One region of the Streptomyces sp. NA02950 genome, then DNA from elsewhere that is predicted to be linked to it. Evidence: riboswitches for the same ligand, from Rfam matches in the RefSeq annotation. Region 1 holds a riboswitch; the other holds the start of a gene.
The links. Region 1 has a riboswitch for cobalamin ahead of HUT19_RS31155 (cobalamin biosynthesis protein). Riboswitches for the same ligand answer to the same signal wherever they lie in the genome.

Region 1 (5,844 bases):
CCCTCGGCCGCGCGTATGACGAGCGGCATCAGCGCGGCTGGGGTGCCGCGGGCGGTGGCGAGGGCGCGCAGGGTGGCCTGCCAGTCCAGTACCGGGGAGTCCAGGACGACGCCGCTGACGCGGTGGCGCAGGGCGGAGTTGGCGGCGGCGTGCAGGGCCATCGCACCGCCGGTGGACCAGCCGTGCAGCACGACGCTGTGCGCCCCGTACCGCACCGCGTAGCGGATGGCCGCGTCCAGGTCGCGCCATTCGGTGTCGCCGAGGTGGCCTATGCCGTCTTCCGGTGGCGGCGCCCCCGGGTCGCCGCGGTAAGCGAGGTCGAGCACCGGGACCCGCAGCTTCCGCAGGAACGGCATGACGACCATGGGGTGTTCACGGGTGGCGCCCAGGCCGTGGACGGTGATCACCCAGGTGGCGCGTTCGGCGGGGACGAACCAGGCGGGCAGCGGGCCGAGTTCACCGGGTATGTCCACATCGGCGTGTTCGATGCCGAGCGTGTCCCGCGGATTGCCGATGTGCACCTGCGGGGTGAGCCGCACCCGGTCACCGGGGTCGAGGGTGCCGTGGGTCACCCGCTCCAGGCGGCGCACCACGCAGTCGGCGGGGCTCGGCGCGTCCTCCAGCACCGGGCCGATGACGGCGTGGCAGGCCGGGCCCGCCAGTCCGTAGGTGCCGGGGCGCAGCGAGGTGAGGGAGCGAGTCAGGGTGATCCGGCCGGGCTCGGTCGCGTGCACGGTGAGCGGGGGCTCGTTCGGCAGCGGACGGTCGGGAGCGGGCCGGAGCGCAGCGTCGGTGGCGCACCGTCCGGCCGCCACCGCGGCCACGCCGACGCTGAGCAGGGTGCTGGCGGCCGCGACCGCCGCTGTCCGCAGACGCATCCTCCCAGTGTGGGCGGCCGGGCGCCCGCTGGCCAGCGGGCGTACCCGGCGGGGTGATCCGGCGGCTGATCCCGGCGGCTGATCCCGGCGGGGGCGTCAGCGGTCAGCGGGTCAGCGGGTCAGCGGGGCTGGCCGTAGCCGCGCAGCTTGTCGGCGGCGCGCTCCAGTTCGTCCGGCGGGATCAGCGTGGGGGTGCGGCCGGGTACGGCCGAGGCGGCCAGCCAGAGCCGGCACATCCACTCCAGCTGCGCGGTGCGGTCGTACGCCTGGTCCAGGGTGGCGCCGTAGACGACGGTGCCGTGGTTGCGCAGCAGACAGCCGGAGCGGTCGCGCAGCGCCTCGAGCATGCGCTCGGCCAACTCCTCGGTGCCGTAGAGGGCGTAGTCGGCGACGCGGACGGGCCCGCCGAGCGCCGCGGTCATGTAGTGGATCGCCGGGAGCTCGTCGACGAGGGTGGAGACCGCCGTGGCGTGGACGGCGTGGGTGTGGACGATGGCCCGGGCGTCCGTGGCGCGGTAGACGGCCAGGTGCATGGGCAGCTCGCTGGTGGGCTCGAGCGTGCCGAGGACCTGCTCGCCGTCGAGGTCGACGGCGACGGCGTCCCGCGGGCCGAGCCGGTCGTAGGGGACCCCGCTGGGGGTGACCAGGACCGTGTCCCCGACCCGGGCCGAGACATTGCCCGACGTCCCGACGACCAGCCCCTCGGCTGTGGTCCTGCGGGCGGCCCTCACCACCTGCCCCCACGTGTGCCGCAGGGACTGGGTCAGCCGCGGCCGCGGCCGCCGCGCGGATGATTCCTGTGCCATACGCCTCACCTCCGCGCCGATCCTCCCAGCCACCCGCCCACCGATACCGCGCCGGGACCCCGATCCGGCGGCGCGACGGCCGCGCGGCGGGGGGTGGACGGCTGACGGGCCGGGGCCGCCGCGGGCGCGGGGCGCGGCTGAACCACTGACGAGACGGAGGCGCCGGGCCCGCAGGCGCGGCTGAACCACTGACGAGACGGAGGCGCCGGGCCCGCAGGCGCGGCTGAACCACTGACGAGACGGAGGCGCCGGGCCCGCAGGCGCGGCTGAACCACTGACGAGACGGAGGCGCCGGGCCCGCAGGCGCGGCTGAACCACTGACGAGACGGAGGCGCGCCGAGGCCGAGGCCGCGGGCGCGGGCGCGGGCGCGGGCGCGGGCGCGGGCGGAAACGGAACTTCGTGGGCGCACAGCCGCGGGTGGGCGACGGCGGGAGAGCCGGAGACACGGGCTCGGGCGGAAACGGATCTCCACGGGCCGCGACCGAAGGTGAACGGCTGACGAGACGGAGGCGCCGGGCCCGCGGGCACGGATGAACGGCTGACGGGCCGGGGCCGCCGAGGCCGCGCGCGGCAGAGCGGCCTTGGGACCGCGCCGGGGCGGGCGACGGCGGAGCCGAGCGGCAGGCGACGGCCCGGCCGCCGGTGGCCGTAGGGCCCCGGCGGCGGACGGGGTCCCGCGCCCTCCCGCCGCCGGGGCCGAGGGCGCGGGCCCGGGTCCGGGTCCGTTTCGGCTCGGCACGATCGGGGGTCGTAGGGCGGTGTTCACCCGGGCGGGGGCGGGGGGCCGGGCGCGGGTGGGGCATGAGGGGCCGGAGGGGCTGGGTGTACGGTGCCCAAACTCCTTGTGGCGAGGGGGAATACGCCAGGTGGCCGGCCGATGCCGCACCCACCCAGCCACGTCATCCCGATGCCCGCCCTAGTTAACCTCTCGTTCACCCAGTTTCCTTACGTTCACCGTGCCACTACCGACCTTCGAACTGATTGACCGGGTGTATGGAACACATCACGCTTCTCATCGGGATCGTGATCATCACGGCCTTGGTGTTCGACTTCACGAACGGCTTCCACGACACAGCCAATGCCATGGCCACCACCATCTCCACGGGCGCACTCGGTCCCCGGGTGGCGGTGGCGATGTCGGCCGTACTCAATCTCGTCGGCGCCTTCCTCTCCGTGGAGGTCGCCAAGACCATCTCCGGAGGGATCCTCGACGAGGATTCCGGTATCCGGCCCGAAGTGATCTTCGCGGGTCTGGTCGGAGCGATCCTCTGGAACCTGGTGACCTGGCTCGCCGGGCTGCCGTCCAGCTCCTCGCACGCCCTCTTCGGCGGTCTGATCGGCGCCACCGTGGCCTCGGTCGGCTTCGAGGGGGTCAACGGGGACGCGATCGTCATGAAGGTCCTCATCCCGGCCGTCGCCGCTCCGCTGGTGGCGGGCATCGCCACACTGGCCGCGACCCGGCTCACCTACCGGCTCGGCCGCGACCGCGCCCCCGAGGACACCGCGAAGGGCTACCGCGCCGGGCAGATCGCCTCGGCCGCCCTGGTCTCCCTCGCCCACGGCACCAACGACGCGCAGAAGACGATGGGTGTGATCACCCTGGCGCTGGTGACCGGCGGTGTGATCGCGCCGGACTCCGACCCGCCGATGTGGGTCATCGTCTCGGCGGGTCTGGCCATCGCGCTCGGCACCTACCTGGGCGGCTGGCGGATCATCCGCACCATGGGGAAGGGCATCACCGACATCCAGCCGCCGCAGGGCTTCGCGGCCCAGACCGGCGCGGCGACCGTCATCCTCGCCTCCTCGCACATCGGCTTCGCGCTCTCCACCACCCAGGTCTGCTCCGGTGCCGTCATGGGCGCGGGCGTGGGCCGCAAGGGCGGTGTGGTGCGCTGGTCGACCGCGGGCCGCATGGTCATCGCCTGGGCGCTGACCCTTCCCGCCGCGGGTCTGATCGCGGCCGGGTCCGCGCTCCTGGCCGACCAGGGCAACTGGGGTGTCACGGCGGTGGCCGTGCTCGCCGTCGCGGGCTGCGCGGTCATCTGGGCGCTGTCCCGCCGCAAGCCGGTGGACGCCGCCAACGTCAACGAGGTCGGCACCACCGAGCCGGTGGGTGTGATCACCGCCGCCCTCCGGTCGGTCGCCCCGCCCCCGGTGGGTTCCGCCGCCGGATCGGACACGGGCATCGTCACCGGCCCCGACACCACGGCCGAGAGCACCACAGACGCCACGGACACCACGGACACCACCGACACCACGACCGAACAGCCGAAGGCCGTCGCCACGGCCGGCTCTGCCGCCTCCGCGGCGTCGAGCGGCACCAGCAGCTAAAGGGAGCAACGCAATGAGCATCGACTGGGCGGCACTCGGCCAGGTCTTCGGCGTCAGCCTCGCGGTGACGGTCGGAGTGGTGGGCGTCTTCACCATGGGCATCGTCGGCACGTCCCGCAAGGGGCTCCAGCCCGAGGGAGTGGCCGCAGCCACCGGCACCACCGCCGCCACCGGCACGGTCACGGCACAGGGCGGCTCGTCCGCACTCGCCCGCTCCGGCGCGTACGCCTGTTTCACGCTGTGCGCCGCGGTGGTGGCGTACGGCATCTATCTGATCGTCGCCTGAGGGCTCCTCGGCGCCTCTCGGCACCCCTGAACACAACGGCCGCCGGGCGGGAGACGCTGACCAGCGTGTCCCGCCCGGCGGCCGTCCGCCGTGCGCGCCGCGCGGGCTCATGTGGGCCTCGGCACACTCGTGCGTCGCAGGTCATGGGCGAGTTGACGGCCCTTCGCGGGGCATGGTGGACTTCCGGAGCCAAACGGCGGCAGCAGAGGAAGCCGGTGCGAATCCGGCGCGGTCCCGCCACTGTCACCGGGGAGCGCTCTCCCATCGCCTGCACGGGGTCACGGCTCGTCCGTACGGCTGGTCCGTACACGGAGCTGGAAGACCGGGAGAACCGCGGATCCGGGAGCCAGGAGACTCTCACCGCCGGTCACGTCGAGCCAGGGCGCGGACCCTGAGTGAGGACATACCGCCATGCCCGGCACCGCCACGCCACCCGTCCCACCGCTCCGCGGCCCCCTCGGCGGAGGTGTCACGCGGGGGCCCCTCGGCCGAGGCACGACGGCGGGCTGAGGGATGCGTGCCGATCACGCCTCGTTCGCGTGCGGCGCCGCTCTCGGCTTCCTCGGTGACCTCGCCACGGGCGACCCCCGGCGCGGCCATCCGGTGGCCGCGTTCGGGCGGGCCGCCCTGGCCGCCGAGCGCGGGCTGTGGCGCGACCACCGCGGCTACGGGGCCCTGCACACCGCACTGTGCGCGGGCGGCGCGGCCGCCGGTGCCGCGCTCCTGACGCGTGCCGTACGCGCCGTGGTCGGGCGCCGCCGCGCCGACATCGCCCTGACCGCCGCCGCCACCTGGGCCGTACTGGGCGGCACGACGCTGGGGCGCGAGGCCCGGGCCATCGGCGGCGCCCTGGCCGCCGGGGACGTCGAAACCGCCCGGGAGCGGCTGCCGCATCTGTGCGGACGCGACCCGCAGGCGCTGGACGCCCAAGCGATCGCCCGCGCGGTGGTGGAGTCGGTCGCGGAGAACACCTCCGACGCCGTCGTGGGCGCCCTGGTGTGGGGGGCCGTGGGCGGGGTGCCGGGGCTCGTCGCCTTCCGGGCCGTCAACACCCTGGACGCCATGGTGGGCCACAAGTCGCCGCGCTACCGGCGGTTCGGCTGGGCCGCGGCCCGGCTGGACGACGTCGCGGGCTGGCCCGGGGCGCGGCTGACGGCCGCCCTGGCGACCGTCGCGGGCCCCGACCCGCGCGGTGCCCTGCGGGCCTGGCGGCGGGACGGACAGCGCCATCCCAGCCCCAACGCGGGCCCGGTGGAGGCGTCGTTCGCGGGCGCGCTCGGGGTGCGGCTGGGCGGCACCCTCACGTACTCCGGCCGGGTCGAGCACCGGCCGGTGCTGGGCGGCGGCGGACGGCCGGTGCGCGGCGGCGACATCGACCGCGCGGTGCGGCTGTCGCGGCGGGTGGGCGCACTGGCCCTGGTGACCTCGGTGACGGCACGGCTGGTGGTGGGCAGGGTTCTGTCCGACAGGGGCGGGTTTCTGACCGGCAGAGGCGGGGCGCCGGGGAAGCGGAGAGGGAGCCGATGAGCGGAACAGGGGGCG
Region 2 (5,844 bases), 560 kb from region 1:
ACCATGCCCAGCCGGCCTCCCGCATTGCACGGGCCCGCCGTATGCCCGCTTCCGTTCGCGTGGTCGCCTCCGCCGGGTCCCAGTAACGATCCGCCGCGGTGGTCTGGTCGGGGTGTTTCCGGTAAAGGATGCTCGGTTCCGCGATGAACTCGCCGGGGGCTACCACTTCCGCGGCGAGCAGCAGGGCCACCCCTTCGGCTCCGGTCAGTGCGGGCCAGCCTCCGAGCGCAAGAACAAGAGGACGGCGCGCGGCGAAGGTTGTCGTCTGCACGGACAGACGACGTTCCACCACCTCGTCGAAGAACCTGCCGGGCTGGACCGGGCCGCCCGGAGGGTCGTTCGGCCCCGGTGAGGTGTGACCGTCTTCATGGAGGTCAAGGCACGCGGAAACACACCACGGAACTCGCTCCAATGCCTCGATGTCACGCTCGAGGGCTCCCGGCAACAATACGTCGTCGGCGTCCAGCGTCCGGATCAACTCTCCTGTCGCACGTGCGAGAGCGTGTGTCCGCGCCACCGCCACCCGCCCTCGCAGTCCGGATTCGACCGAAATCCTGGGATCCTCGGGAAGGATGCCGGCGGTGATTCCGGGGTGACCGTCCTCCTGGACGCACCATTGCCATTCCCAGCCGCCCGGAAGCTTCTGCTCGCGCAGGGATTCGTAAGTCTCGTCAATGTAATGATGGCCGCCGTTGTATACAGAGGTGATGACGCTGATCGTGGGCATGGGGCACTTCCTCTCCAAAAGGCCGGCGACGCGACCGTAAGAGATCACGATAACCAGCAATCACCAAAGAGGAGTCGGCGCAAGAAATCTGAAATGCCATCACTTTCTTTTCGGGAGGCGTGACCGATGCCGACGCGGCCGGAGAGACCGAGCCGCACGCGATGTCCGGGCGGGCCGGTGACGCGGCCGATCAATGACGGCCACTCGATGGCCGGTCGGCGCTGATCCGCCGCGGAGCGTCACACGAGAAATCTGACGGCTATTCAGTTCCGGTTTATAGTGGGCAATAGCCGATGACAGGGGGACGCGGATGACGGCGCGGACGACCGGAGCGGTGCGGGTGACCGACCACGGCGGCGGGGTCTGGAGCATCCCGGTGCCCATCCCCGACAACCCCCTCGGCCACACCCTGGTCCACCTCCTGGACACCGACCGCGGCCCGGTCCTCATCGACACCGGCTGGGACGACCCGACCGCCTGGGACACCCTCACCGCCGGGCTGGAGGCGTGCGGCACCTCCGTCACCGGCCTCCACGGCGTCCTCATCACCCACCACCACCCCGACCACCACGGGCTCTCCGCCCGGGTGCGGGAGGCGTCCGGCGCATGGATCGCCATGCACCCCGCCGACGCCACGCTCGTCCGCCGCACCCGCGACGCCGAGCCCGCCCGCCGGCTCGACTACCTCGCCGGAAAGCTGGCCGCGGCCGGAGCCCCCGAGGACCATCTGGCACCGCTGCACACCGCCCGCGCCGCCGGCCGCACCGGCACCTTCCCCGGGCAGCGGGCCGCCCTCCCCGACCGCGAGATCGCCCCCGGCGCCCTCCTCGGCCTGCCCGGCCGCCGGCTGCGCGCCGTCTGGACCCCGGGCCACACCCCCGGCCATGTCTGTCTGCACCTGGAGGAGCGGCACCCCGCGAACGCGCCCGGCCACGGCCGCCTCTTCTCCGGCGACCATCTGCTGCCCGGGATCAGCCCGCACATCGGCCTCTACGAGGACCCCGAGGACACCACCGTCACCGACCCCCTCGGGGACTACCTCGCCTCCCTCGAACGCGTCGCCGCCCTCGGCCCGGCCGAGGTGCTCCCCGCCCACCAGCACCCCTTCACCGACGCCCCGGCCCGGGTGCGCGCCCTCCGCCACCACCACGAGCAGCGCCTCACCGGCCTCCTCGCCCTGCTCACCACCCCGCTCACCCCCTGGCGGCTCGCCGAGGCCATGGAGTGGAACCGCCCCTGGGCCGAAATCCCCTACGCCTCCCGCAACATCGCCGTCTCGGAGGCCGAGGCCCATCTGCGCCATCTGGTCACCCGGGGCCGGGCCGAACCCGTCCCCGGCACCGACCCGGTCACCTACCGGGCCGTCTGAGCCCGCCGTTCCCGGAGCGCCCGATTCCGGACAGCCCGGAGAATCGGGGGCCGACCGGGCGGTTAAGGTATGCGGGAAAACTTCATCCGCGTCCGCTCGGGGGAAGCCGGTGGGAATCCGGCGCTGACCCGCAACCGTGACCGTGCGGCGCCGCCCCGTGCGCGCGCCGTGCCCAGCCGGAGTACCTGGCGGACGCACCGCAGGCTCCCGCCGCCGGACCACCGGCGGCGGCACCGTCGAGGTATGCGGAGCTGAGCCCGGTGCCGACGCGTCGCGGAGTCTCCGCGCGTGGCGGGTCCGCCGTGCGCGGCCACGCGTACGCCCGCCGTCCCCCACGTCGCCCGTCGCAGCGACTCTGACCGAGAGGCACCACAGCCATGATCGTACGCCGCAGCGTCGCGGCTCTGGCCGTCTCCGCCGCCCTGTGCGCGGCCGTCGCCCCCGCGGCCTCCGCCGATGGCAAGCCCGCCCCGAAGGCGTCCGGCTCCGCGCTGCCCAAGGGGCTCTACGGCGCCGAGGACCCCAAGTTCGACGGGGTGTGGCGGCAGTCGCTGGCGCTGCTCGCTCAGGACGCGGTGGACGTCACCCCGGCGAAGTCGGCGGTCGACTGGCTGGCCGGGCAGCAGTGCGAGGACGGCGGCTTCGCCGCGTACCGGGCCGACCCCGCCAAGGCGTGCGACCCGAAGAAGGGCGAGTTCAGCGACGCCACCGCCGCCGCCGTCCAGGCGCTGGCCGCGGTGGGCGGGCGCGCGAAGGCCGTCGAGAAGGGCATCGGCTGGCTGAAGCGGAACCAGAACGGGGACGGCGGCTGGGGCATGAACCCCGGCGGCCCCAGCGACGCCAACTCCACCTCGGCCGCCATCGGCGCCTTCGCCGCCACGAGTGTGGACCCGGCCGAGGTCACCTCCGCCGAGAGCGGCAAGACCCCGTACGACGCGCTGCTCGGCCTCCAGTTGGGGTGCGACGCCAAGGCGGACGAGCGCGGGGCGTTCGCATACCAGAAGGACAAGGGCGAACCGGCCGCCAACGACCTGGCCACCGCGAGCGCCGCGCTGGCCGTACGGGGCAGCGGCTTCGTCCCGGACACCGAGGGCAGGGCGAACAACGGCAAGCCCAAGCCGCCGGCCTGCGGGAGCGGCGCCGAGGACCGCACCCCGGAGCAGGCCGCCGAGGGCGCCGCCGCGTACCTCTCGACGACCATGGCCGGACACGGCGGCCACCTGCTGTCCGCCATGCCCGGCGCCAAGAACCAGCCCGACGTCGGCGGCACCGCGGACGCGATCGTGGCGCTCTCCGCGGGCGGCCACCGCGCGGCCGCGGCCAAGCCGCTGGCCTGGCTCCGGAGCAAGGACGGCGGCGCGGCGGCCTGGGCCAAGGGCAACCCGGGCGCGCTGGCCAAGCTGGTGCTCGCGGCCCACGCCGCCGGGGCCGACCCGCGCGACTTCGGCGGCACCGACCTCGTTCAGCGGCTCAACGCCACCGGCCCGAAGCCGCAGGCCGCGTCGGGCCCGGAGGCGTCCGCCAAGAGCAAGGACGAGAAGGACGACAGCAACAGCGTCTGGTGGATCGTGGGCATCTGCGCGGTGGCCGGTATGGGCATCGGCTTCCTGCTCAGCGGCCGGAAGAAGCAGCGGGTCTGATGCGGACAGCGCCCTGCGCCGCCCCGCCCTTCCGCGCCCGGTGGGCCGCCCGGCCCCTCCGGCGGCCCGCCGCATGGGCCGAGGCTCCCCGCGACGCGGGGCCGTCAGCCGCGCGGGACGAGGCGGGCGCCCTCCCGTGCGCCGAGCGCGAAGTGGCCCGCCCCGCCGGGCGCGGGCCGTGGCGGACCGGAAAGGTACGGCGGGCGGGGGTGTCGCGCCTGGCCTCCGCCGTGGTGGCCGTCCTGGCCGGGCTGCTGGTGCCGGTGGTCGGGGCGGCTCCGGCGCAGGCCGGGTCGGGTTATCGCTACTGGTCGTTCTGGGAGCGCGAGGCCGACGCCACGAACTGGACGTACGCCACCCAGGGGCCCTCGGTGGCACGGCCCGGCGACGGCGACACGATCGGCTTCCGGTTCGCCGTCAGCGAGGACTCCCGGAACGCCGTCCAGCCGCGCGGCACCGCCGACTTCAACAGCATCTGCGCCGACACCCCGGCCAAGGACGGCAGCAAGCGGATCGCGGTGATCATCGACTTCGGCACGGCCGAGGACGCGCCCGGCGGTGACACCCCGCCCAAGAAGGCCCGTACCCACTGCGCCCGGATCGATGAGCGGGCCACCGCCGGGGAGGTGCTGGCCGCCGTCGCGAAGCCGCTGCGCTACAACTCCGCCGCGCTGCTGTGCGCCATCGCCGGATACCCGTCCTCGGGCTGCGGCGAGAAGACCGGCTCAAGCGGTGCGGGCGCCAAGGCCGGGGCCGACAAGGGCGGCACGAGCGGGGACGGTGGCGACGGCGGTCCGTCGGCCGGACTGATCGGTGGGATCGCGGCCGTCGTCGTCCTCGGGGCCGCGGGCGTCCGGCAGGCGCGACGCCGCCGCACATGAGCACCACGCCCCCGCGCACCACCCGCGGTCCGGGCGCCGGTTCCGGCCGGGCCCGGGACCGCGACCCCGGGCTTGCCGCCCGCCTGACCGCCCGCCTGCGCCCGCCCGCCGCCACCCGCGGCGGCGCGCTGCACGCGGGCGCCTGGTGGCTGTGGGCCCTGGGGCTGGCCACGGCCGCGTCCCGCACCACCAATCCGCTGCTGCTCGGACTGGTGATCGCGGTCGCGGGCCATGTGGTCGCGGCGCGCCGCACCGACGCGCCCTGGGCCCGCTCGTACACCGCCTTCCTGAAGCTGGGGCTGGTGGTGCTGACGATCCGGTTGTTCTTCGCGGTGTTCCTGGGCTCGCCGATCCCCGGCACCCGGGTGGTGTTCACCCTTCCCGAAGTCCCGCTCCCCGACTGGGCGCGGGGGGTGCGGATCGGAGGCCGGGTCACCGCCGAGGGGCTGGTGTTCGCTGCGACGGACTCAAGCTGGCCACCCTCCTGATCTGTGTCGGCGCGGCCAACGCGCTGGCCAGTCCGGCCCGGCTGCTCAAGTCCCTGCCCGGTGCGCTGTACGAGGCCGGGGTGGCGATCGTGGTGGCGATGACCTTCGCGCCCCGGCTGGTGTCCGACGTCCAGCGGCTGCGCGCCGCCCGCCGGCTGCGCGGCCGCCCCGACCGCGGGATCCGCGCCCTGCTCCAGGTCGGACTTCCGGTGCTGGAGGGCGCGCTGGAGCGGTCGGTGGCGCTGGCGGCGGCCATGGACGCGCGCGGCTACGGCCGTACCGCGCGGGTGCCACCGGCCGTACGGCGCGTCACCACGGCCCTGACGCTGGGCGGGCTGCTCGGTGTGTGCTGCGGAACGTACGGACTGCTGGCGGCCGAAGGCGCGGGCTACGGGCTGCCGTTGCTGCTCGCGGGGCTCGCCGCCGCGCTCGGCGGACTGTGGCTGGGCGGCCGCCGCTCGGTGCGCACCCGCTACCGGCCGGACCGGTGGGGGGTACGGGCGTGGCTGGTGTCGGGCTCGGGCGCGGCGGCCGCGGCGGCGATGATCTGGGCCGCGTCTTACGCGCCGCGGGCGCTGCAACCGCCCGCCGTCCCGCTCACCGCGCCGACCCTGCCGCTGTGGCCCGCGGCCGGGGTACTGCTCGGGCTGCTCCCGGCGTTCGTGGCCCCCGCGCCCCCGGGACGGACGCCGGAGCCGACGGCGGAACCGGGACCAGAATCCGGACCGGGGCCGGGGCC

Region 2: another riboswitch for cobalamin. It lies ahead of HUT19_RS28690 (prenyltransferase/squalene oxidase repeat-containing protein); the one in region 1 lies ahead of HUT19_RS31155 (cobalamin biosynthesis protein).

What each region holds. Positions count from the first base shown of each region.
Region 1 covers NZ_CP054916.1:7,085,741-7,091,584, reverse strand. The annotation lists gene HUT19_RS31175 (alpha/beta hydrolase) at 1-878, opposite strand, end outside; gene HUT19_RS31170 (class II aldolase/adducin family protein) at 998-1,684, opposite strand; gene HUT19_RS31165 (inorganic phosphate transporter) at 2,679-4,016, shown strand; gene HUT19_RS31160 (hypothetical protein) at 4,030-4,302, shown strand; cobalamin riboswitch at 4,507-4,659, shown strand; gene HUT19_RS31155 (cobalamin biosynthesis protein) at 4,816-5,829, shown strand; gene HUT19_RS31150 (cobyric acid synthase) at 5,826-5,844, shown strand, end outside.
Region 2 covers NZ_CP054916.1:6,529,291-6,535,134, reverse strand. The annotation lists gene HUT19_RS28700 (glycosyltransferase) at 1-727, opposite strand, end outside; gene HUT19_RS28695 (MBL fold metallo-hydrolase) at 1,038-2,096, shown strand; cobalamin riboswitch at 2,173-2,304, shown strand; gene HUT19_RS28690 (prenyltransferase/squalene oxidase repeat-containing protein) at 2,474-3,736, shown strand; gene HUT19_RS28685 (SCO2322 family protein) at 3,946-4,617, shown strand; partial or broken gene HUT19_RS28680 (energy-coupling factor transporter transmembrane component T) at 4,614-5,844, shown strand, end outside.